DNA from 4 places in the Pseudomonas savastanoi genome. Region 1 is predicted to be linked to each of the others. Evidence: predicted binding sites of a transcription regulator. Region 1 holds the regulator's gene; each other region holds the start of a gene.

Region 1 (6,067 bases):
CCGACCAGCTCCAAGTTGATCTCTTTCTTGAGCTGGCGAGCCAGGTCACGAACCAGACGCGGGAAGCGGCCAAAGACTTTCTTGATTGGCTGCATGCGGGTTTTCATCACCGCAGTCTGCAGGTCGGCGGTGACCACATCCAGGTTGGAAACCGCTTTGGACATGGCTTCATCGCCGCTGTTGAGACCCAGACGCACCAGGCGGTTACGTACCAGCACCAGTTCGCCGACCATGTTCATGATCTCGTCCAGTCGGGCGGTATCCACACGAACCGTGGTTTCGGCTTCAGTCGCAACCGGCTTTTCACCGGTGGGCGCTGGAGCACGTGCAGGCGCTGGAGCAGGCTTGGCGGGCTCAGCCTTCGCAGCAGGTGCAGGCGCCGCAGCGGGCTTGGCAGCCGGTGGCGGAGCAGCAGCTACGGCGGCTGCCGGAGCAGGTGCCTTGGCAACGACCGCATCAGGCTCGAACTTGCCTTTGCCATGCAGTTCGTCGAGCAGATTTTCGAATTCGTGATCGGTAATTTCGTCCGATGCCGCTGCAGCAGAAGGTGCCTTGGCAGCAACGGCCGCAGGTGCAGCAGCCGCCTGAGCGGCTATGGCGCCGTCAAACGAGCCTTTGCCATGCAGTTGATCAAGCAAGGCTTCGAATTCGTCGTCGGTGATTTCATCGCCGGCAGGCGCTGCACCACTGCTCTGTGCCGCAGGCGCAGGGGCTGGAGCGGCTACAGCATCGGCCGCAAACTTGCCCTTGCCATGCAACTGATCAAGCAGGGATTCAAATTCCTGATCGGTAATTTCATCGCCAGCTGGCGCGACCGCAGGTGCCGAAGCCGGTGCCGCTGATGGTGCCGCAGACACCGGACTGGCGCCGTGCAGCGAATCGAGCAGCTGCTCGAATTCATCATCGGTGATGTCATCGCCGGCCGCTTGCTCGGCAACCGCAGCCGGAGCGGCGGCTTCAACCACCGGCTCGGGCTCAGGCTCGGGCGCTGCGACTTCGTCGGCAGATTGTGGCTCGGCCAATCGCGACAGCGCAGCCAGCAGTTCTGGCGTCGCCGCAGTTACGTCAGTCCGTTCACGTACCTGACCGAACATGCTGTTGACGGTGTCCAGAGCTTCCAGGACCACATCCATCAGTTCGGAATCAACGCGACGTTCACCCTTGCGAAGGATGTCGAACACGTTTTCGGCGATGTGGCAGCACTCCACCAGCTCATGGAGCTGGAGGAAGCCGGCGCCCCCTTTTACAGTGTGAAAACCGCGAAAAATTGCATTGAGCAGATCAGCATCATCCGGTCGGCTTTCCAGCTCGACCAATTGCTCTGACAACTGCTCCAGAATTTCGCCGGCCTCTACCAGAAAATCCTGAAGGATTTCTTCATCGGCGCCGAAGCTCATGGGGTGCTCCCTAAAATTAACCGTCAACAGATCTTAGAAGCCGAGGCTCGATAGCAGATCGTCTACATCATCCTGTCCGGATACGACGTCTTCACGTTTATCGGCATGAATCTGCGGACCTTCACCCTTGGCGAGATGTTTTTTAGGATCTTTTTCAGCAAGGATGGATTCTTCGTCATGTTCGATGCCTGCGAAGCGATCGACATGGCTGGCCATGAGCACCAGTTTGAGCAGATTGCTCTCGACTTCCGTAACCAGTTGCGTCACGCGCTTGATAACCTGCCCCGTAAGGTCCTGGTAATCCTGGGCAAGCAGAATATCGTTGAGATGCCCGGAAACCCTATCGGCCTCCTGCTCGGTACGCGTCAGAAAACCATCTACCCGCTTGGCCAGCTCACGAAATTCTTCAGCACCGATTTCGCGGCGCATGAAACGACCCCAGTCGTCACTCAATGCCTTGGCATCGGAGCTCAGACCGCTCATGAGCGGTGTGCTTTCCTCGACCAGGTCCATAGTACGGTTGGCCGCATTCTCGGTCAGCCTCACCACATACGACAGGCGTTCGGTTGCGTCGGTGATCTGCGACACTTCCTCGGCTTGAGGCATGTGCGGATCAATATGAAAGTTGACGATTGCACTGTGCAGCTCACGAGTCAGCTTGCCCACTTCCTGATAAAGGCCGCGGTCGCGTGTCTGGTTGAGTTCATGGATCAGCTGCACAGCGTCACCGAAGCGGCCCTTTTCAAGGCTGGTGACGAGTTCCTGCGCGTGTCTCTTTAAGGTCGACTCAAAGTCGGCCATCGAATCATTGTTATCCATAGCGCCCTCGCGGCATGCATCAGCTATTGACGCGTTCAAAGATCTTTTCGATCTTCTCTTTAAGCGCTTGAGCCGTGAATGGCTTGACTACATAACCGTTCACCCCGGCCTGGGCAGCTTCAATGATCTGCTCACGCTTCGCTTCGGCAGTAACCATCAGTACAGGAAGGCTCTTGAGACGCTCGTCCGCACGGACCTGACGCAACAAGTCGATACCGGTCATGCCAGGCATGTTCCAGTCCGTCACCAGAAAGTCAAAGGCACCGCTCTGCAGCATCGGCAATGCGGTCAGACCGTCATCCGCTTCAGATGTGTTGGTAAACCCCAGATCACGCAAAAGGTTCTTGATGATCCGCCGCATCGTTGAGAAGTCATCAACGATGAGGATTTTCATGTTCTTGTCCAATTCGACCTCCAAGCAGTCTTTAACGCGTTCAGCACCTGAACACGCTGTTCACTCAATACTGGCACAGCACACCCCCAGCTATACGAAACGACGACGGGCTTGGCACAACGACAGTCAAGACTGCGACTAAAGCCCATCGAGACATTGCCCGACAGGCCCTTGCCTCGTCCATCCTGCTACCACGTAACGCTTTGCACAGCCGGCATGCAGACAGCGCACGACAAACGTCGCGCACTGCCGTCAACGCGCTCGCCACTCCCCCAAACGCCCCCGCAAACGAGCTGCGCACTGGCTGTGTAACTGACTGACCCGCGATTCGCTGACCCCAAGAACCTCTCCGATTTCCTTGAGGTTCAGCTCTTCGTCGTAGTACAGCGCCAACACCAGACGCTCACGCTCTGGCAAATTGGCAATTGCATCGGCCAACGCTGCCTGGAAGCGCTCGTCTTCCAGGTCGCGCGACGGCTCAAGCGAACCGCTTGCGCCATCCTCATGCAGCCCTTCGTGATCGCCGTCCTGAAGCAGGTCGTCGAAACTGAAGAGGCGGCTGCCCAAGGTGTCATTCAAAATCCCGTAATAATCATCAAGACTCAACTGGAGTTCGGCCGCAACCTCGTGATCTTTAGCGTCACGGCCGGTTTTAGCTTCAATTGCACGAATTGCGTCACTGACCATGCGGGTATTGCGGTGCACCGAGCGTGGTGCCCAGTCGCCCTTGCGCACTTCATCCAGCATCGCACCACGAATGCGAATGCCGGCGTAGGTCTCGAAACTCGCACCTTTGGTTGAATCATATTTGGTGGAGACTTCAAGCAGACCGATCATGCCGGCCTGGATCAGATCCTCGACCTGCACGCTGGCCGGCAAGCGCGCCAGCAGATGATAAGCGATACGCTTGACCAATGGCGCATAACGCTCGATCAACTCGTATTGCGAATTACGGGAAGCCTTGCTGTACATCTGGTAGCCGCTCGCAGTCATTGCACAGGCCCTGCACTGGTCTGGTGAACGAGTCGCTCAACGAAGAACTCGAGATGACCCCGCGGATTGGCTGGCAACGGCCAGGTATCAACCTTCTGGGCAATGGCCTTGAACGCCAGCGCACATTTGGATCGCGGGAATGCTTCGTAAACGGCGCGCTGTTTCTGTACGGCCTTGCGCACGCACTCGTCGTACGGCACGGCACCTACATACTGCAGCGCAACATCAAGAAAACGGTCAGTCACTTTGGTGAGTTTGGCGAACAGATTGCGCCCTTCCTGCGGGCTCTGCGCCATGTTGGCCAGCACCCGGAAGCGGTTCATGCCGTAGTCGCGGTTGAGCAGTTTGATCAGGGCGTAAGCATCGGTAATCGACGTGGGCTCGTCGCATACCACCAGCAACACTTCCTGAGCGGCGCGCACGAAGCTGACCACCGATTCGCCGATACCGGCAGCCGTGTCGATCACCAGCACATCAAGGTTGTCGCCAATCTCGCTGAACGCCTGGATCAGACCCGCATGCTGGGCCGGGGACAGATGCACCATGCTCTGGGTGCCAGAGGCGGCAGGCACGATACGTACCCCGCCCGGCCCCTGCAACAGAACGTCGCGCAACTCGCAACGGCCCTCTATCACATCGGCAAGCGTACGTTTAGGCGTCAGCCCAAGCAGAACGTCGACATTGGCCAGACCCAGATCGGCGTCCAGCAGCATGACGCGACGGCCAAGCTCGGCAAGGGCCAGTGAAAGATTCACTGACACGTTAGTCTTACCGACGCCACCTTTGCCACCGGTCACCGCGATAACCTGTACGGGATGCATGCTGCCCATGTTATTTCTTTACCTTGTCTTGCGTAGACCGAAACCACATCGAGGGCTGCACGTTCGCAAATGAACACCGCATGGCAGACCGTTGACGCAGGGACATTCCAATAATATCCATCACTTAACCCACTCTCTTGCCAGGGGTGTGATAGAGGTCAGCAAACATATCAGCCATTGCTTCCTCGCTCGGCTCATCCTGCATCTGCACACTCACCGCACGGCTCACCAGTTGATGACGACGCGGGGTGTGCAGGTCGTCAGGAATACGGGGTCCGTCCGTGAGGTAGGCCACAGGTAATTCATGACTGATCGCCAGGCTCAGGACTTCGCCGAGGCTGGCTGTTTCATCAAGCTTGGTCAGAATGCATCCGGCCAGGCCACAACGTTTGTAACTGTGATAGGCAGCGGTCAGCACCTGCTTCTGGCTGGTGGTCGCCAGTACCAGGTAGTTACGCGACTTGATGCCACGCCCTGCCAGGCTTTCCAGCTGCATGCGCAGCGCAGGATCGCTGGCTTGCAGCCCGGCGGTGTCGATCAGCACCACGCGCTTGCGCAGCAGCGGCTCCAGCGCCTGAACCAGCGACTGGCCAGGATCGACATGGGTGACCGGCACGTTGAGGATGCGCCCAAGGGTCTTGAGCTGCTCCTGTGCGCCGATGCGGAAACTGTCCATGCTCACCAGAGCGATATTCTGCGGACCGTACTTCAACACGTAACGTGCCGCCAGTTTGGCCAGCGTGGTGGTCTTGCCCATACCGGCAGGCCCGACCATGGCGATGACACCACCCTCTTCGAGCGGCTCGATGTCCGGCACGGCAATCATGCGCGCCAAATGGGCCAGCAGCATGCGCCAGGCCTGACGAGGCTCGTCAATCTCCGGGATCATCGACAGCAGATCGCGCGACAGCGGGCCGGACAAACCGACACGTTGCAGACGGCGCCACAGATTGGCCTGCTGCGGACGGCTGCCCTGCAACTGGTTCCAGGCCAGGGAGCCAAGCTGGACTTCCAGCAGCTCGCGCAGGCCGTTCAATTCGGAGCGCATCGAATCATAGGCGCGCTGACCAACAGCAGGCTCTGCGGGCGCAGGCGGCGTGTAAGCGAATGGGCGTGGCGGCTCTTCGAGCGTCGGCTCGATGTGCGTATCGACAGCGCTGACCGGTTTGCCGGAAAACAGCTGAAGATTGATCGACGCGTCGCTGTCGCTGCGGTTGTTCAATTCGGCCTGAGCGGAGACGATGCGCGACTGGGTCTTGCGCAGCTCGTCTTCGAGCTCCATGTTCGGCACACGCGGTGCCAGGGCGGACAGCTTGTAATCCAGAGCGGCAGTCAGCTCTACGCCACCGGCAATGCGCCGGTTACCGATGATGGCCGCCTCGGCGCCCAGCTCATCGCGAACCAGTTTCATGGCTTGACGCATATCGGCGGCGAAAAATCGCTTAACTTGCATGACTCACTACCTCAGCCGTTCGGCCCGACAGTCGCTACGATGGTTACTTGCTTGTTGTCCGGAATTTCCTGATACGCCAGAACATGCATGTTCGGTACAGCCAATCGTCCAAATCGTGACAGCATCGCCCGGACAGGCCCTGCTACCAGAAGAATTACCGGCAACCCTTGCATCTCCTGACGCTGGGCGG
Region 2 (6,067 bases), 640 kb from region 1:
GATTTGGTATTGCTGGCATTCGGTGTCGCCGCGCTGGCGGGCATCTGGGTAACGGGACGGCTGGTTGATCGTCATTTACGCAAGACGGTGTTGGCCAGCCTCGCGAGCTTCGCGGCGGTTTCGGTGTTCCTGGGTGTGTTTTCTGGCTCGGCCCTGGCCATCTATGCAGGCGTATTTATCTGGGGTCTGACCTTTGGCGGTGCCGCTACGCTTCTGCAAACCGCGCTCGCCGACTCGGCAGGCGAGGGCGCTGACGTGGCGCTTTCGATGAATGTCGTCGTCTGGAACAGCGCTATTGCGGGCGGTGGGTTACTGGGCGGTGTGTTGCTTGGACATTGGGGCGTGGGTGTATTTCCCTGGGTCTTGTTTGTGTTGTCAGTGCTGAGCCTGATTATTGCGCTACGGGCGCGGGTTCATGGTTTTGCGCGAGGCGATCGGCTTCTGGAGTAAATCGGTGCCAGTGGCTGGAGGCAACCACTGGACTTGCTTTTCGCTCAACAGACGGCGGTCGGCCAGGCGACCGCGATGGCGTGATCGGGTCACCGGCCGATCATTCATCAGGCGATGCTGTAAGCGTTGAATGCCTTGCCCTGTTGCAGCGCGGTGACGATGTTTTTACGGGTCACCGGCAGCTCGCTGCCTTCATTGTCGACGAAGGTTGTTTCCTGCAGTTCGGCGGTATCGCCTTCACCGACAAAGGTGAAGCCAAGAAACTCGAGGGCTTCGCGGTCGACATTAAGGTTGGAACGCGGGGTGCGCAACGGCAGGCTGACGCTCTGGCCATCCTTGCTGATGGTGTAGACCTCGGCTTCCTTGCGGGCACGCGTTGTCTTGCTCTTGGCGGTAGTGGGGTTGCTGATCGCCTGATGCGTCTGGTTCAGCACCTTGAGCGCCAAGCCGTAGACCAGTTCCTGAAATGCCGGGTCATTCTTGTAGCTGGACAGAATACGGCTGATCGGGAACTGCGTGCCAAGATCGGCCAGTGCTGCGCTGTCTGCCGCTTCGGCATCCTTGAGGCGTTTCAGTTGGCCCATCAGTTCGTAGGCTTTGTCGTCATCGTGCTCATCCTGCGCCAGACGAATGGCGGCACGCAGCTCACGGATTTCTTCGCTTTCCTTGGCGGTCTGGAACGCATCAAGCACCATCTCGCTGATGGTCTTGGCCTGCGGCACGTGCTGGGAAAGACCAATTGCGCTTTCGTATTCCAGCTTGGAGGAGGTCAGGGCTTCGTTGGTCTGGGAATCAGGCATTGAATTTCACTATTTCAGGTTTGAGGCATTTCAGGTTTGAGGCGCGAAAGGCTCAGGGCGTTTCGGGGGGCGTAATTTAGTGGAGCAACGCGAGGATGTCACGGACCATTAGCCAGGAGGTCCAGTCAGCACCTCGGCTTTAACCGAAGACAAGCAAGAAGTGAAGGCACTGGCCAGACCCGCTATCAGGGTACGAAAGATGCATAGAGCGTTCAAAAGTCAATTTGATGACGCACCCATGAAGCATGTTTACCGTTCCTCGGTCAGGCTCGCGCCTTCCATGCTCACCAAAGCACTGATTGGCTTTATTGCCCTGGTGTGTGTATCGCTGGTTTTGGCTACAGCCTGGCAGATGAACCAGTCCAGGCGTGAGCGTGTCGCTACCGCCACAATTACGGTTTCAAACATCGTTCTTGCTGCCGAGCAGCAAGCTCAGGATACGGTACGACAGGCTGATAATACGTTGCGTGATCTGGTGGAACGCGTGGAGCACGATGGGGTAGAAGGGCCTCAGCAAGCTCGACTGGCGAAGCGAATGGCTCAGGACGTGTTGAACGTCAACGGCATTCAGGGGCTTTTTATCTACGATGCCCAAGGCAACTGGGTCGCCAACTCTTTTTCTCAAGGTATACAGGTAAAAAACAACAGCGACCGCGCGTACTTCGTCTATCACCGCGACAACGCCGACGAGTCCATCCACATCGGTTCCATCATTGAGAGCCGCAGCACGGGAGACCGGGTCATCCCGATCAGCCGACGTATCAATACTGCGGATGGCACATTTGCAGGTGTGGCTCTGGCGACTGTGCCCGTTGCCTATTTTCAATCATTCTTCAAACGCATGGATGTGGACGACAAGGGCGTTATTTTCCTCGCGCTGAACAATGGCGACCTGCTGGCTCGACGACCGACGCTGGCAGCATTGATGACCACCAATATCGCCAAAGGTGATCTGTTCACTCGCTATTTGCCATACAGCGACAGCGGCACCGCTGTGTTCAAGTCTGTAGTGGATGGCGTGGAAAGAATTTATGCCTATCGGCGGGTGTCCGGATTGCCCATCGTCGCCGCCGCTGGTGTGTCCTACGAGCATGTATTCGCCCCTTGGTGGGCTTATGCATATCGATCCATGGCGCTGGTCGGCATGATCAGTTTGACCCTGGTTTTACTCGGCATCTTGTTATACAGGCAAATCCGGCACCTGATCACTGCGGAAAATGAGTTGAGTATCGCCAGAGCCGACCTCGAGATCATCGCCAGGACCGACAGTTTGACGCATCTGGCCAATCGGCGTTGTTTCGACGCTACCTTTCAACTGGAGTGGGAACGAGCTTCCCGAGATAACTCATCCATCGCCCTTATTTTGTTGGATATTGACTGGTTCAAACAATACAACGACTGCTACGGCCATCTGCGGGGCGACGACTGCCTAAGCCAGGTAGCGGGGCTTATCGGAAGCGGTATCAAGCGGCCTGGCGACCTGGCCGCACGATATGGCGGAGAAGAGTTTGTGATTCTGTTGCCTGGCACAGATTTAACGGGTGCTTTAAGCGTTGCCGAAGAGGTCAGGTTATCCATTGAAAACGCACTGATAGAGCACTCCGCCAGCCCGCTGGGGAACGTAACAATCAGCTCGGGCGTGGTGGCGATCAACGCACTCGAGAAGGAGGGTTACACAGCGGCCCTGAGGGAAGCAGATCGACTTCTTTACTGCGCCAAAACCAGAGGTCGCAACTGCGTCGAGGGGCGGTCGATGGCCCATTCCACACGAAAGCAGTTCATAGGCCAGCCCGTTCTGGATTCAGGCCACTGCTGAGTTGAGGTCTTGTAAAGTCGTGACCGCTTTCTACCATCCAAAGGGCCTTTCGACGACGAGCTTAAAGTTTCCAGATTTGGGTCGATAGCCTTTTTAATATGTCAGCCATCATTGAAAAGCAGGAATCTCGCATGCGCCTCCGAAACCTCAATTTAGCTCCACGAGCTACCTTGTTTTTCGCGTCAATCATCGTATTGGTATTCGTGCTGGGGGTATTTGCAGTCCTGCAAATGGGCAAGCTCAGAGACGCCGAGAAAGACGTCGAACTCAATTGGATGGCCAGCATCCGCCAAACGTCGTTGATGAACACCACGACCCTTCGCCTGAGGCTCGAAACGCAGCGAGGCCTTGCTGACCCTCAATCCATTCAAAAGAATATTGAAAGCTTCGCTGGCTACCGTAAGGCATTCACCGAAGCGGTGGCGAACTATGAGCCCCTCATCGCCGATGAAAAGGAGCGCTCGCTTTATATTCCGGTAAAAAACAGTGCCGATGCCTATTCCAAGCAACTGGATATTCTTGAGCCATTGATGAGACAGGGTGATATCGCGGCTGCGGTCAGCCTGGTGAGTACCAGCATCCGTCCAATGACGAACACGATGGAGGTGCAGATCAAAGACCTCACCAACTTTAACAACGAAGGCGCTGCACGGGCCGGGCAAACTGCGACGGATCTCTATGAAAACGGCCTGTGGCTTGTTGTAGGCCTTATAGCGGGTGTCGTTATCTTGACGGTCGGTTTGGCATTACTGCTGACGAAAAGTATTACCTCCCCGATTAACGACGCGCTGTCTGTCGCTGAGCGCATCGCGGCCAGTGACCTCTCCAAGGAGGTCTTGGTAAGCGGGACTGATGAAGCGGGGAGACTGTTGAAAGCGCTCGCGCAGATGCAGGCAAACCTGCGAAACACCATCATGCAGATATCCGATTCCTCTAATCAGTTGGCGTCTGCGTCTGAAGAGATGACGGCGGTTACCGAGGAGTCGAGTCGCGGCCTTGTTTCCCAGAACGATGAAGTCAATCAGGCAGCAACAGCGGTCACAGAAATGAGCGCTGCTGTTGATGAGGTCGCTCGTAATGCCGAGTCAGCTTCCGAAGAGTCAAAACGTACCCAAGGCTATACCGAGGTAGGTTTGGCGCGGGTGGCTCAGACGTTAAAGTCAATTGAAAAGCTGAACGGTAACGTTGAAAACACGAGCGAGCAGATTCAAGGGTTGTCAGACCGTGCTCAGAGCATCACCAAGGTTGTCGAGGTAATCAGGGCCATTGCAGAGCAAACCAACCTGTTGGCGTTGAACGCCGCCATCGAAGCCGCACGGGCGGGCGAGCAAGGCCGTGGATTTGCGGTGGTGGCTGACGAAGTAAGGGCTTTAGCCCATCGCACCCAGGTGTCTACTCAAGAAATCGAGCAGATGATTGCTGCCATCCAGAGCGATTCTGACCTGGCCGTGAAGGCGATGAATACGAGCAGAGACCTTGCGACCGAATCACTTGGCGTTGCCCAGGAGGCCAGTACCTCGCTGGATCAAATATCAACGGCCATCATTCAAATCAATGAACGCAACCTCATGATCGCGACCGCTTCTGAAGAACAGTCTCACGTCGCTCGAGAGGTGGACCGAAATCTGGTCAGCATTCGTGAGCTTGCGACACAGAGTGCTGCGGGAGCCGCGCAAACCGCGAGTGCGTGCGGTGAAATGTCGAAGCTGGCGGTTAATCTGAATCAGTTGGTTAATCGGTTTGTTGTGTGAGAACGGTTTTGGGGGCTGTATCCAGTTCCGGCATGAACGTCTTGAGGCGTGGGTCTTCCACCGCAGGGCTTGATTGCTTGATCAAGTTACAGCCGCCCGTGTGTGCAGTGAGGTAAAGCATGCCCTCAGATGTGCCCCCAATGTAGAAATCCACTGGAGGTGGATGGAGCTCTATGGTTTGTGGAAACGCAGAAATGATCAGCTGAACGGCCTGCCTGCCGACCCCTACAGAATATCGGGATCGCCGAAGAACATTTTGACTGGGTCCTAGCGCAGTATTTTCAGGTCGGAAAAACTAAACTATGCCCCCAGTTGTGCCCCACGTAGCGCGGGATATACGGGCGATCGAGATTTACGATCTCTAAGGCAAGCAATGCGCCCAGCCAAGAAACACCTGCTTGCGCACCACCGCGAACTCAAAAAACGCATCAGCGAGAACACCCCCAACGCAGCTTTGAAGCGAATGGATTACGAGAGTCTTATAACTGGCTACGGCATCCGCGGAACCATTTCGATAGAACTGAAAGAGATCGGCTACCCCAAGATCTGGGTAGATGCGCAGTTGTTCCCATGCTGATCCGAATAAGGTGGGTTCGGCCTATAACCATGCCAAATATCTTGAGGACGAAGAAGGCCAAGTCAATCTAGTCGTCAAGCTCTGTCCGGGGGTGATGTCGCCGAGGTCGCGATACAGTGAGCATGAGGAAAACCATAGTCATGCGTGGTCGTCCCTGGTTTTAACGGGTTGTGCGAAAACGTCGGCAAGCGCACACCGAGGACGGCGCACTAAAGCCTATCAAATGGTGTGACAGAGGAAGCGGCATGGACACACGTATCCAGCCCTCTACATAAATTGATTGCTCGACATCAAATCACCGTACTGGAAGTGCCTCCCAGTGGATTAATATGGATGCTATCTGGAACAGGCGCACGCAGTTTCGATGTTGGAAGGAGATTTCTGGTCGCAACTTGGCTCCTGGCCTTATCGGCAGCCAACGTATGTCCGCCCGAGATGCGAAAATAGACTGATCGCCCAATGAAGGGCTCGTTCGGCGGAAATTGTCCGCCAGGGACATGACGATGGACAGTAAGACAGAAGCAGCAACGCCCGACTCGACCATGGATGCATCGATTTTCCAGAGCACGCTCCCCAACGCCGAGAAGCTTGAGCAGGCGCGTACACAGTTGCTTGACCTCTCAGCGCGAAATCGACTCCTTAATATGCCGCGATCGAGCCGTACCTCGGCGAT
Region 3 (6,067 bases), 1.5 Mb from region 1:
TTCTGAACTGTCGAGAATTCATCGGGTCGACCACAATAGGCGTGGCAGAGCGCTGCGCGCGTTTTACCGAATTCATTATTGCCTCGACAAGGAACCCCTAATGTCCAAGACCATCGCCGACCATCTTGCGCAAACCCTCGCAGCGGCAGGTGTTTCCCACATCTGGGGGGTGTCCGGTGACAGCCTCAACGGCCTGACCGACAGCCTGGAACGTACCGATTCGATTCGCTGGATGCACACCCGTCATGAAGAAGTCGCAGCCTTCGCCGCCGGTGCCCAGGCGGCATCCAGCGGCAAGCTGGCGGTCTGCGCAGGCAGCTGCGGACCGGGCAACCTGCACCTGATCAACGGCCTGTACGACTGCCATCGCAACCGCGTGCCGGTGCTGGCGATTGCTGCGCACATTCCTTCCTCGGAAATCGGCCTGGATTACTTTCAGGAAACTCACCCGCAGGAGCTGTTCAAGGAATGCAGCCACTTCGTCGAACTGGTCAGCAACCCCGAGCAATTCCCGCGTGTGCTGGAGCGTGCCATGCGCGCGGCGATCAGCCAGAAAGGTGTGGCCGTTATCGTCTTGCCCGGCGATGTGGCGCTCAGCGAATCCCCTGATGTAGCTGCGAAATGGATCGAGGCCACGCCGCCCACTGTCGTCCCAGCGGACAACGACTTGCAGTCGATGGCCGACATGCTCAACGACTCGAAAGCCGTGACCTTGCTGTGCGGTGCAGGCTGTGCGGGTGCTCACGAGCAGATCCTCGCACTGGCCGACACGCTGGGCGCTCCCATTGTCCATGCCTTGCGCGGCAAGCAGCACGTTGAGTACGACAACCCGTTCGACGTCGGCATGACCGGTCTGATTGGTTTCAGCTCCGGCTACCACGCCATGCTGTCCTGCGACACGCTGGTGATTCTCGGCAGCAGCTTCCCATATCGGAATTTCTACCCGGAAAAGGCCAACATCATCCAGATCGACCTCGACCCTACGCAGTTGGGTCGCCGTACGCCTGTGGCGCTCGGTCTGGTCGGCGGGGTGCGGGAAACCCTCGACGCATTGCAGCCGAAACTCAAGCCGCACGCCGACCGCCGCTTCCTCGACAAGGCCCTCAAGCACTACGCCAAGGCCCGCGAAGAGCTGGACGAACTGGCCACGCCTACGCCAGACGGTACGCCTATTCACCCGCAGTACCTCACTCGATTGGTCGACGAGCAAGCGGACGCTGATGCGATCTTTACCGTCGATGTCGGCACGCCAACGCTGTGGGCTGCGCGCTACCTGCACATGAACGGCAAACGCAGTCTGCTGGGCTCGTTCAACCACGGTTCGATGGCCAACGCCTTGCCTCAGGCTCTGGGCGCGAAGGCCGAGCACCCTGATCGTCAGGTGGTGGCGTTGTGTGGCGATGGCGGTCTGTCGATGCTGCTGGGCGACCTGCTGAGCATCCGCCAACTGAACCTGCCGATCAAAATGGTGGTGTTCAACAACAGCTCGCTGGGCTTTGTCGACATGGAAATGAAAGCCAGCGGCTATGTGCCGCACGGCACCGACCTGCATGAAACCAACTTCGCCGGTATCGCCTTGGGCGCAGGCATTCTCGGCCTGCGCGTGGAGAACGCCGAAGAGCTGCCTGCAGCGTTGCGCAAGGCGTTCGATCATCCAGGCCCGGTGCTGATCGACGTGGTCACTGCCAAGCAGGAGCTGGGCATCCCGCCGAAAATCAAACTGGCACAGGCCAAAGGCTTCAGCCTGTACATGATGCGCGCGATCATGAGCGGGCGCGGCAGTGAAGTGCTGGAACTGGCCAAGACCAACTTGCGCTAATAATCCGGGCAACGTGACAGGCGGAATCAGAAAAACCGCCTTCCTCTCGCCAGACACTGTGGTCATCTCATTTATAGGTGACCACGTTGTCTGGCGTTATGTTTTGCATCTTGGTTTATTGCCGTTAATGTTAATTGCACTTCTTGTGGATCCAAACTTCCCGCGCATTTTCGAATACTCGTCTTCATTAATCTTGTGGTGTGAATTGTCAAGATAAATAGTTTGGTAAAGCTCGGCTGCCCTCAGCCGAAACAATGGGACGGAAGCAAGACCGGCTAAGGCAGGCTAATTACCGAATCATCTCTGGCTATTAAAAAACGTCGAAAAATACAGAACGTTAGGCCTCGGATCGTCTTTATAGAACGTCTGCACGTCATGAGGTCTGCAATGCTTAGAAATGCTCCTTTGAGTATGAAACTGCTGCTTATTTTAATGTTTCCCCTGCTGGGCTTTCTTGCCTTCGCAGGTATTTTCGTCGCTGATAAAAGCGAGAACCTCAGCGATATGAGGCGCGCAGTGACGGCCACCAGTGCCGCACAGAAGCTCAGCAACGTCGTCACCACCATCCAGCGCGAGCGCGGTGCCAGTGGCGTGTTCCTGGGCAGTGGCGGCAAGTCCATGCAAGACAAATTGAAATCATTTCGTCAGGAAACCGACCAGGCGATGGGCGAGATGCGTGCGCAATCGACGGAGGGAATTCCCGGGCCGGAAAAAGTAAACCGCGCGCTGGATGACCTGATCGCGTTACGCCTCAAAGTCGATGCGCTGGCAATCAACAATACTGAATCCGGCACGCGTTTCACTGACATCATCAAAACGCTCATCGGGTTTACTTATTCGATGGAAGCGAGCATTGAAGACCCGCAAATACTGCGCGCCTTGAGTTCGCTCAATCAGTTCGTGGATATGAAAGAGCGCGCGGGTCGCGAACGGGTGTTGTTGGGCCTGGCTTTCAACCAGAATCGCTTCGACGCAGCGCTGTTATCACGCTTCAGTCGTAACCTTGGAGAGTTCTCCGGTTACTTCGAAGCCTTCCAGCGCTGGTCCCCGGAAGCATTCAAAACCAGGCTGAATGATGTTCTGCAACAACCAGGATCACTTGAAGTTGCCCGCCTGCAACGTCTGGGTTTCGATACACCCCTGGGCGACCCGCTCAACATCAAGCCCGAAGACTGGTTCAACCTTTCCACCAACCGCATAGACCTGATGGCCAGGGTTGAAGCGGAATTGGGTCAGACTGTCGTAGGCCTGGCCACCGATGCACGCAGCGCCGCTCAAAGCAGCCTTTACATAGCGGTTGCCACTGTCATCGTGATGCTGATCGTAGTGTTGTGGCTGGCGTCGGTGATCATCCGCAATATCAAGGTTGCAGTGGTCGACGTGAACCGCACGCTGGTTGCGCTATCCACCCGCGACCTGACCGCCAGAACCCGTTACACCGGTAAAGACGAGTTCGGCGAGATATCACGCAATCTGGACAACATGGCGCAACAGATCAGCGAGGTCATCCGCGAAATCGGCAGCGCTACCTCACAGGTCGCCACCGCCGCCGAGCAGTCTTCTGCGGTGGCGTTGCAGACCAGCCAGAACGTCGCGCAGCAGCGCCTGGGCACCGATCAGGTCGCCACAGCCATCAGCGAGATGAGCGCCACCGTCAAGGACGTTGCGCGCAGCACCACCGACGCGGCCGAGATGTCGCAGCGCGTCAATAACAGTACCGTGCAGGGCAAGACCGAGATCGACAACACCATCGGCCTGATTCAAGGGCTCTCGGTCCAGGCTGAAGAGACTTCACGAATCATTGACGAGCTCAAGGGCGAGAGCAACGCCATTTCCTCGGTGCTCGATGTCATCCGAGGCGTCGCCGACCAGACCAACCTGCTGGCCCTCAACGCAGCCATCGAAGCAGCGCGTGCGGGCGAACAAGGTCGCGGCTTTGCCGTGGTGGCCGACGAAGTGCGCAACCTGGCCAAAAAGACTCAGGACTCCACGGTCAGCATCCAGAACATGATCGCCAACCTGCAGTCCGGCTCCGAACGTGCTGCCGCGTCCATGCAGGAAACCCTGGGCAAGGCGCAAGAGGGCGCCAGCAACGTCGTACGCGCTGGCGAACTGCTGGAAGAAATCGCCGAAGGCATCGCGACCATCAGTGACCGCAACATCCAGGTTGCATCTGCTGCCGAAGAGCAAAGCCTGGTGGCCGAAGAAATCCACCGCAACGTGAATGACATCAACGCGCTGGTCATTCAGGTGAGTGCAGGTGCCGAGCAGACAGCAGTCACGAGTCGTGAACTGGCCAGGCTTGCTGAGCAGCAGCAGGGGCTGGTGGGACGCTTTAAAGTGAGCTGACGATAAGGGGTTTGTTGGGTGTTCAGAGGCCTGGGAGCGTTAGCTCTCGGGCTTTTTTGTAGTGGTCGTCGGGCGGCAGGAATTCGCGTGGCAGTTCTTGTGCGACGGCTTGGCTCGGCATGCTTTCGGGACTCAAAGAATATAAAGTGGACGGTCATCTTTTCGACATAAGTGGGTAATCGACACGCACGCCTACAATTTTAAAAAAAAGTTTATGTTCGACGCTGTTCACTACATGCTGCGCGTCATATTGTTAGTTGCCTGATCATATTAACCATGCCGGTGTTTCGTGCGTTAATGTCCTCAATCTGTCACATCGCTTCCCTACAGTAATATCAAATGTAAGGGAGTATTTTCGACGCGTTAGTTCACTGGCACATTGCCGTGTTCGCGCTGGTGAGTACGTCGGCGTGAGAATGCCCTGACCCTGTTTAGGTCAGAAGCTTTATTGATGCGTTACTTTCCGAGTCCACCCGTTTCGTCTTGATAGTGTGCGGATCCAATGCCCACTGCGAGACTTGGTTTATCCGTCCCACCTGAATAGTGGCTTGCCTATGAACGCGCAGTTTTTGATGGTTGTTCAGTTGATTGCAGGTGTAGGCATGCCGCAACGGATGTCTGACGCATGACGACGTATGGAACAACAATGGCACTGGCGGCGAGCGCCATGCTGAGCGCGAGTCTCGCGTTAGCTGCTTCTGCACCGGCCAGCGACGAGTCAGTCATTGCCGTCATCAAATTCGTGAAGCGTGAAGAAGGTCCTGGCTTGCGCTTTGACCCGGCAAGTTGTGCCACGTGCAGGCTGGTGGCAGACCCTTACTGGAACGCCGACAACCCGCGCGAGACGGTCATAGCGCTGAAAGTACCGCGTTCAAGGACGCTTGAACTGGGTTTCGACGGAGCGGTGGCGAATACCTCGCGCGTGATTCTGGAAAGTGGTGATATACCGTTCAGGCTCGATGGCGGACGTTTGTATGTGGTATTGCCGCCTCTGGCAGTGGATGCGATAACAGCATCCGAGGTCTCTACGCACATCGTTGAGCCGGGCATGGTCCTGCGCTTTGAACATGCCGACCCGGCACGCCGCGCGGGCCTTTACGTGCAGGACTCGTTTCCGTCCGTTCAGCGTGCTGCAGCCAACGTGCTGGAGTTCGCGCAGCGCGAGGCGGTACGTGATCTTGGGCTTGGCCAATACGTGCAAAGCCAGGGGCTGGGCAAAATCCAGATCATGGGCTTCGACACCAATGCCCCACACGGCCATGAAGATGCACCGCCCCATATGCACATGCACCTGCGCTGGCCCGCGAACACCGGCACGCAAATCGCTCACTACTACATCGGCACGGACGGTTTGCTGCTGCATAACATCGTGGGCGTGAAAGGTATCGATACCCCGGAAAGGCGCTTTGAGCGCGGCGAGTCATTTACCACGGTCGGCCCTGATGGTCGTCCGGTCTACACCCATCGCATCACGCCACAAGGCGCGCTGCAGATCGCTCGTCCGGATGGTGCAATGTGCCTGATCGAACCCGCCGGGGCAGAGGGGCAAGGCTTTGCGGGTGGCGCCAGCGTGACCTGTTCCACTGGGACCAAACGCATCGTCAACGTCGATGACGACCTGCACAGAGGTCGATTGAAAGTCAGCATCGACAGCATCGAGGAGATCTTCTACTACGACCCTGATACCGGCGCTCTGCTGTCCCCCACGCAAGCACCTCCCGCACCACCTTCGGTGTATGTGCAAGGGGTGTCAGTAAAGGACTGGTCATCGGAGCCATCTGACTAGGCTCCGGTAAACAAAGTGGCTGCACGCGTGAAGTTGTATTAACGAAATGTCACGCGGTAGCTCGAGCAAAATGACCATTTAAAGTCTGTTAAAGCCAGAAGAGTCGAGCACGA
Region 4 (6,067 bases), 110 kb from region 1:
GACGGCACCACCTTCGACCCGGAAGAAGGCCGTAGTTACGAAGTCGGGGCCAAATATGCACTGGCACCGGAACTCAACTTCAACCTCGCCGTGTTTGACATCGAGAAGAAAAATGTCGTGACCACCGTTACTACCGGCGTCAGCGAGGCGGCTGGCAAAGTGGGCTCACAGGGCGTGGAGCTGGACGTGACAGGCCGCATCGCCGAGCGCTGGGACATGATCGGAACTTATGCCTACACACATACCGAAGTGCTCGATGACCCCAAAAACGAGGGCAATCGTCTGAGTCAGGCACCCAAGCACACTGCCAGCCTGTACCTCACCCACCATCTGCAAGTCCCGTCCGGTCTGGGCGAATGGCATGCCGGTGGTGGCGCGCGCTATGTCGGTGATCGGGCGGGTGACAACGCAAACACGTTCTACATGAGCAGCTACACCGTGGCTGATGCGTTCCTGCGCTGGGATGTGCCGATGGCCGGTTATAAAACCCGCCTGCAATTGAACGTGGATAACCTGTTCGACAAGCAGTACTACCCCTCCAGCACCGACAGCCAGTTGCAGGTCAACGTTGGCGAGCCGCGCACCGCGCGCCTAAGCGCCAGCGTCACCTTTTAAGTAGTTGCAACGGGGCAGGCCTGAAAAGGCCTCCCCACGCCCAACCAAAAGGACGAATCAGGACTTCATCCGGTAAAAACTGATCAGCGTTTCATTGTCTTGAATGTATTCGGTCTTGCCAATGAAGGCGCTCTTTTCCAGCCATTCATTAGGCCCAAGGGAAACCTTGAAGCGCGGCGTGCACGTGCATTGGTAATGGCCGTCACTGATCGGCCAGACCCCGTTCTGCAATTCCTGCTGACCCACTTCGTCCATGAGCAGGACACCCCGGCTTTCAACGCTGATCAATTCACCCAATTGCGTGACCAGGGTGAAACAAGTGTCCACAAAGGCAAGCTCGGATGACAATTCAACCTGCATACAGCTACCGCCAGCCAGCACCGAGCCACTGAAATATTCGGCATGGAACTCACCGCCCAGAATCCTGCTGTTGCTACGCAGTCCATCGCTGCATATGCCCATAAGCACAGGAACGTCGGTCTTCAGAATGACGGTCAGCACTTTCTCAAGCTGAGGCGCCACTGCTGCATTACCACGAAAAGAGCGTTTGACGGGTTTCTTGAAATCGATGACGTTCATGGACCTGTTCACTCCATCGTTGAATCAATTCGGGCAATGGATGGCTGGGTCCAGCCATCGGATTTGCAAAATATAGAGCGCCTCGATCCGTCGGCATTTATCTGCGCTGTCTTTTCCAGTAAGCTCCTTGGAACCGGCTGAAATCGTACCGAACGGTTCAGTTCCAGTCTAGAGAATTTTGCATTTACTGTACTACCCGGTTCACTAAGGGATTGAGGATATAAATGAAGGTGCGTACTGAAGCACGCCGCGAAGCCATCATCGATGCCGCAGCAAGCGTCTTCCTTGAAATGGGCTACGAACGTGCGTCGATGAATGAAGTCACCAAACGGATGGGCGGCTCCAAAGCAACGATCTACAGTTACTTCCCCTCCAAGGAGGAACTGTTCATCGCCGTGGTCAACAGGGTTGCAACCGCTCATCTTGCCGAGGCCGTTTCAGAACTGGCGATCTCTGTCGACAAGGACCCCGATACAGAATTAGACCTGCGAACGTTGTTCACGCGCTTCGGCGAGCGAATGCTCATGGTACTCATCAATGATGACAGCGCGTTGGCGGTGTACCGCATGGTAGTAGCCGAATCCGGGCACTCCGACATCGGTACTATGTTCTATGACTCAGGCCCCAGGGAGTTCCTGCAGACAGTGACGACGCTGATGAATGCGGCCATGCAACGTGGCCAGCTACGTACCACTGACCCACATATCGCAGCGCTGCAACTCACCTCGCTGCTGACCGCGGAAACCGACATTCGCCTTTATCAGCAAGCACCCGCACGCTTGAGCGTCGAGCAGATTCAGAGCATGGTCAAACGAGCAGTCGATACCTTCATGCTGGGCATGGAAAAGCGCTGATTCACCGGGCTGCGGCAGGCAGCCTTTTTAAATGCTGTTTAAAATGTAAAACCGCCGGTGCACGACATGTTTGCTTACGATTTATCCGGATAACCTGATCCAGACCTTGATTCCAGATTCGTGCCGCACGTAAAGAAATCCCGAAGGCAGGCGATAGCCTATTGCCCACTTCGGAGAAGTAATAATGATCCTGCGAAAACTCAATCTTGCACCGCGTTCGGCTTTATGTTTCGGTATTTTCTGCCTGATGATCGTTGCACTGGGCCTGCTGGCCCTGCGTCAGGCAGCACTTCTCAACACTGCAGAAAAATTCATCGAAACCAACGTGCTGCCCAGCGTAAAACTGCTCGGTTCCCTGGACAGGGAGTTTGTGAGCATCAGGGGCAACAATGCCCGACTTCGTAACCCCCTTGAGCCGCAGGATCGCAGGACCAAGGCACTTAGCGACATTCAACAATCCCGCTCATTGATCGCCAGTCTTTCGGACTCCCTCAGCAAACTGATCGTTACCCCTCAAGGGCGTCAGACGTTCGACGAGCTGGTCAAAGCCAATGTCGACTATCAAAAAGCCCAGGATCGCTACCTGGCCGCTGTTGCAGCGGGCGATCTGGAAGGGGCAGTTGCCATTTCCAATGGCGACATGAAAAGTGCGGCGGATCAGGTCGAAAACACGCAGAAAAAACTCATCGGCATCAACGACAGCAAAGCGCAAAAAGCGGGTGATCAAGCCGAATCTGCTTATCAGCAAACCTTGTGGATGGTGAGTATTTTCATCGCGGTCGGCGTGATTGCTACCCTTCTGCTGGCCTGGATGTATACCCGCAGCCTGACCCAGCCAATCGGTGAGTCGCTGAACATTGCGCAACGCATCGCGGCCAATGACCTGAGCAAAGACATTCCGCAAGACGGCAGTGATGAAGCGGCCAGACTGATCGCCGCACTGGCGTTGATGCAATCCAACCTGCGCAGTGCCCTGACCCTGATCGGCGACTCTTCCACCCAACTGGCCGCCACTTCCGAAGAAATGCACGCTGTCACCGAAGATGCGTCGCGCACCATTCAGCGCCAGAGCAACGAGATCGAGATGGCAGCTACGGCCGTCAACCAGATGAGCGCGGCGGTAGAGGAAGTCGCCAGCAACGCTGCATCAGCATCGGAAGTGACGTCTCAATCGAGCACCGCAGCCATGGCCGGACGTGCGCAGGTCGATGAGACGGTCACGGCGATCAACCTGATGGTCTCCAAAGTGCAGATCACCTCAACCGAGGTGCAGGGCCTGGCGGTCATGGCAACGGACATCAGCAAGGTGCTGGATGTGATCCGCGCCATCGCCGAACAAACCAACCTGCTGGCACTCAACGCTGCGATCGAGGCAGCCCGTGCAGGCGAAGCCGGGCGAGGTTTTGCCGTGGTCGCGGACGAGGTACGGGCATTGGCGCACCGTACCCAGCAATCGACCCGCGAAATCGAACAGATGGTCGGCTCGATCCAGACCGGCACCGGTAACGCTGTTACATCCATGGAGCAGACCAGCGTTCAGGCACACAAGACTCTGGAGATGGCCAATGGTGCCGGCAAGGCGCTGCTCGAAATTACCGAATCCATCAGCCAGATCAACGAACGCAATCTGATGATCGCTACCGCTGCCGAAGAGCAGGCCCAGGTCGCTCGTGAGGTCGACAGGAGCCTGGTCAGCATTCGTGACCTGTCCAGTCAGACCTCCGAGGGTTCCAATCAGACCGCCATCGCCACTGCCGAGTTGTCGACGCTGGCGTCAGGCCTGAACCGTCTCACCAAACAGTTCCGCGTTTAAGCGCTATCGCCGGGAAGCGCGCTTCCCGGCATCTCCCCTTGTCGAATGGCCTGCCCTGATCTAAGTTGTACGACGACAGATGAATTAGTCATCTGCGCGGGCTTCGCTCACATTCAATAATGACAAGAAAAGGGATGAACATGAAAAAGCTGACACTGCTAATGGCGTTTCTGTGCCTGTTTACCGGTTACGCCGCAGCGGCAACTTCAGACGAGACTGATGTTGCCGAGGCGGTAGACAAGCTCACGCAAGCCATGTGGCACAAGGACATAAAGCAACTCAATGCGCTGACCGCCGACAACCTCACGTATGGACACTCCAGCGGCAACATTCAGGACAAGAAAGCGTTCATCGCAGACATCGAAACCGGCAAGAGCGCCTTTAACGACCTGAAGATGCTCAATCAGAAAATCATCCTTTCCGGCGACACCGCTCTGGTGCGCAATCATTTCTCGGCACAGGCAGTGAACAGCGGCAAGGTTGTGCCGACCGAAATCGAGAACTTCCAGATCTGGCAAAAGCAGAACGGCCAATGGCTGCTCATCGGCCGTCAGGCATTCCGCTTTTAACGCATCGGTTCAAGGCCGCGGCAGGCGCTACTGCTGCGTGCCGAACATAGCCGTCCAGTAAATCCCTGCGTCACTTTTCGGGTCCATCGCGTAGGCTGCTCCCAGCTCGCGGAAATCAGGGCTCATCAGGTTGGCGCAGTGGCCCGGGCTCAACAGCCAGCCGTCCACTACTTTGCGCGCACTGTCCTGGCCTGCGGCAATGTTCTCACCGACCTGCAGGCCTATATAGCCAGCAAGCTCGGCCCGATCGCCAGGCGTGCGGCCGTCGCGATCCTTGTGGTCAAAGAAGTTCTGATTGGCCATTGCCTGCGAATGACGTTGTGCGGCAGTGCCCAGAACGAGGTTCCAGACCAGTGGCGTGGTAGCAGCGAAGGATTGCGTACCGCACTGGCGCGCCTGGGTACGGGCGTTATTGACCATTTCCAGAATCTTTTGCCCTTCTGCCTGCCAATCGCCAAGACGCGAAGCCACCAGCGAGCGTGCCAGGACAATGCGCCAGTCTCGCCCTTGCCGGCTAACCCCGATGTCGACGAATTGCGGGTCCAGCACTACCCGGCAAAAACTCTCCAGCACCGCTTTAAGTGCCGAGTCAGCGTCATTGGGGCCGGACAGACTGATCGCTTGCACGGTAACCATTGGATAGGAGGCACGCGTCAGCGCCTGTTGCAGATCCAGATTGCCACTGGCGGGCAGCACCAGACGTGCATCGCTGGTCAGTGGCGGCAGTTCCATGGATACCTGCTCGCCACAGCGTTGTGCCTGACCGCGATAGGCGTTGATGGATTCGACCAGTTGCGTTTCATCGCTGGCCAGCGCAGCACTGGAAAAGATTCCAGAGCACAGCAGCGCCATAAATGATAACCATACTCTCGGGAGCGACAGGCGCAGGGTGTTGAAAATGACAGGCATGAAAAGTCTCTCTCGGGCTGAGTCCGCCTATGATGCGCGAAATGACCCGGTCGGGCGCAACGCCTTTTTCATGCCAGTGCGGAATTTAGCCACCGAAAAGGCAAAGACGTGCGCCAGACAGTACCGTGTTGAAACAACTCAAAGCTTGAAGTTGGCGACCAGCGAATTGAACGAGGTGGCCAGTCGCGACAGTTCCTGGCTCGAAGCGCTGGTCTGGTTGGCACCTGCGGCGCTCTGGGTCGAAAGGTCCTGAATGTTGATCAGGTTGCGGTCCACCTCGCGGGCGACCTGGGCCTGCTCTTCGGAAGCGGAAGCAATGACCAGGTTGCGCTCGTTGATGGTCGCCACACCCAGGGTGATTTTTTCCAGCGCGGCACCGGCACGCAGCGCCAGCTCCTGAGTATCGGTGGCCAGTGACAGGCTCTTGCCCATCGCCGCAACAGCGCCATCGGCCCCGGACTGCACGGTGCTGATCATGCCTTCGATTTCCACTGTCGAGGCCTGGGTACGGTGCGCCAGGGCACGAACCTCATCAGCCACCACCGCAAAACCACGACCCTGTTCGCCGGCACGCGCGGCTTCGATGGCGGCATTCAAGGCCAGCAGGTTGGTCTGTTCGGCAATACTGCGAATAACATCCAGCACCTTGCTGATTTCCCGCACGTGCCCGGCCAGTTCTGATACAGCGCCAGTGGACTCGGTAATCTCGTGCACCATGGTGGTGATGC

Evidence for each region. Region 1 encodes FliA, which starts transcription of late flagellar genes. Its sites were predicted from a motif close to CTAAAGTTTNNNNNNNNNNNGCCGNTAA; they were not measured.
Region 2: KP808_RS13855 (methyl-accepting chemotaxis protein) is a predicted target of FliA. The motif match lies at 3,127-3,154, and genes of this name have one in related genera.
Region 3: KP808_RS10880 (methyl-accepting chemotaxis protein) is a predicted target of FliA. The motif match lies at 2,045-2,072, and genes of this name have one in related genera.
Region 4: KP808_RS16170 (methyl-accepting chemotaxis protein) is a predicted target of FliA. The motif match lies at 2,248-2,275, and genes of this name have one in related genera.

The regions. Positions count from the first base shown of each region.
Region 1 is NZ_CP076652.1:3,964,016-3,970,082, forward strand. It holds gene KP808_RS16685 (chemotaxis protein CheA) at 1-1,397, opposite strand, end outside; gene KP808_RS16690 (protein phosphatase CheZ) at 1,431-2,216, opposite strand; gene KP808_RS16695 (chemotaxis response regulator CheY) at 2,236-2,610, opposite strand; gene fliA (RNA polymerase sigma factor FliA) at 2,863-3,603, opposite strand; gene fleN (flagellar synthesis regulator FleN) at 3,600-4,433, opposite strand; gene flhF (flagellar biosynthesis protein FlhF) at 4,549-5,877, opposite strand; gene flhA (flagellar biosynthesis protein FlhA) at 5,889-6,067, opposite strand, start outside.
Region 2 is NZ_CP076652.1:3,327,164-3,333,230, reverse strand. It holds gene KP808_RS13870 (MFS transporter) at 1-450, shown strand, start outside; gene KP808_RS13865 (hypothetical protein) at 558-1,250, opposite strand; gene KP808_RS13860 (diguanylate cyclase) at 1,489-3,066, shown strand; gene KP808_RS13855 (methyl-accepting chemotaxis protein) at 3,261-4,817, shown strand; partial or broken gene KP808_RS13850 (hypothetical protein) at 5,197-5,440, shown strand; gene KP808_RS13845 (DUF3320 domain-containing protein) at 5,898-6,067, shown strand, end outside.
Region 3 is NZ_CP076652.1:2,501,735-2,507,801, forward strand. It holds gene poxB (ubiquinone-dependent pyruvate dehydrogenase) at 101-1,819, shown strand; gene KP808_RS10880 (methyl-accepting chemotaxis protein) at 2,252-4,168, shown strand; gene KP808_RS10885 (hypothetical protein) at 4,815-5,954, shown strand.
Region 4 is NZ_CP076652.1:3,854,106-3,860,172, forward strand. It holds gene KP808_RS16155 (TonB-dependent siderophore receptor) at 1-615, shown strand, start outside; gene KP808_RS16160 (DUF3237 domain-containing protein) at 673-1,194, opposite strand; gene KP808_RS16165 (TetR/AcrR family transcriptional regulator) at 1,419-2,048, shown strand; gene KP808_RS16170 (methyl-accepting chemotaxis protein) at 2,296-3,861, shown strand; gene KP808_RS16175 (nuclear transport factor 2 family protein) at 4,002-4,430, shown strand; gene KP808_RS16180 (CAP domain-containing protein) at 4,458-5,339, opposite strand; gene KP808_RS26225 (methyl-accepting chemotaxis protein) at 5,478-6,067, opposite strand, start outside.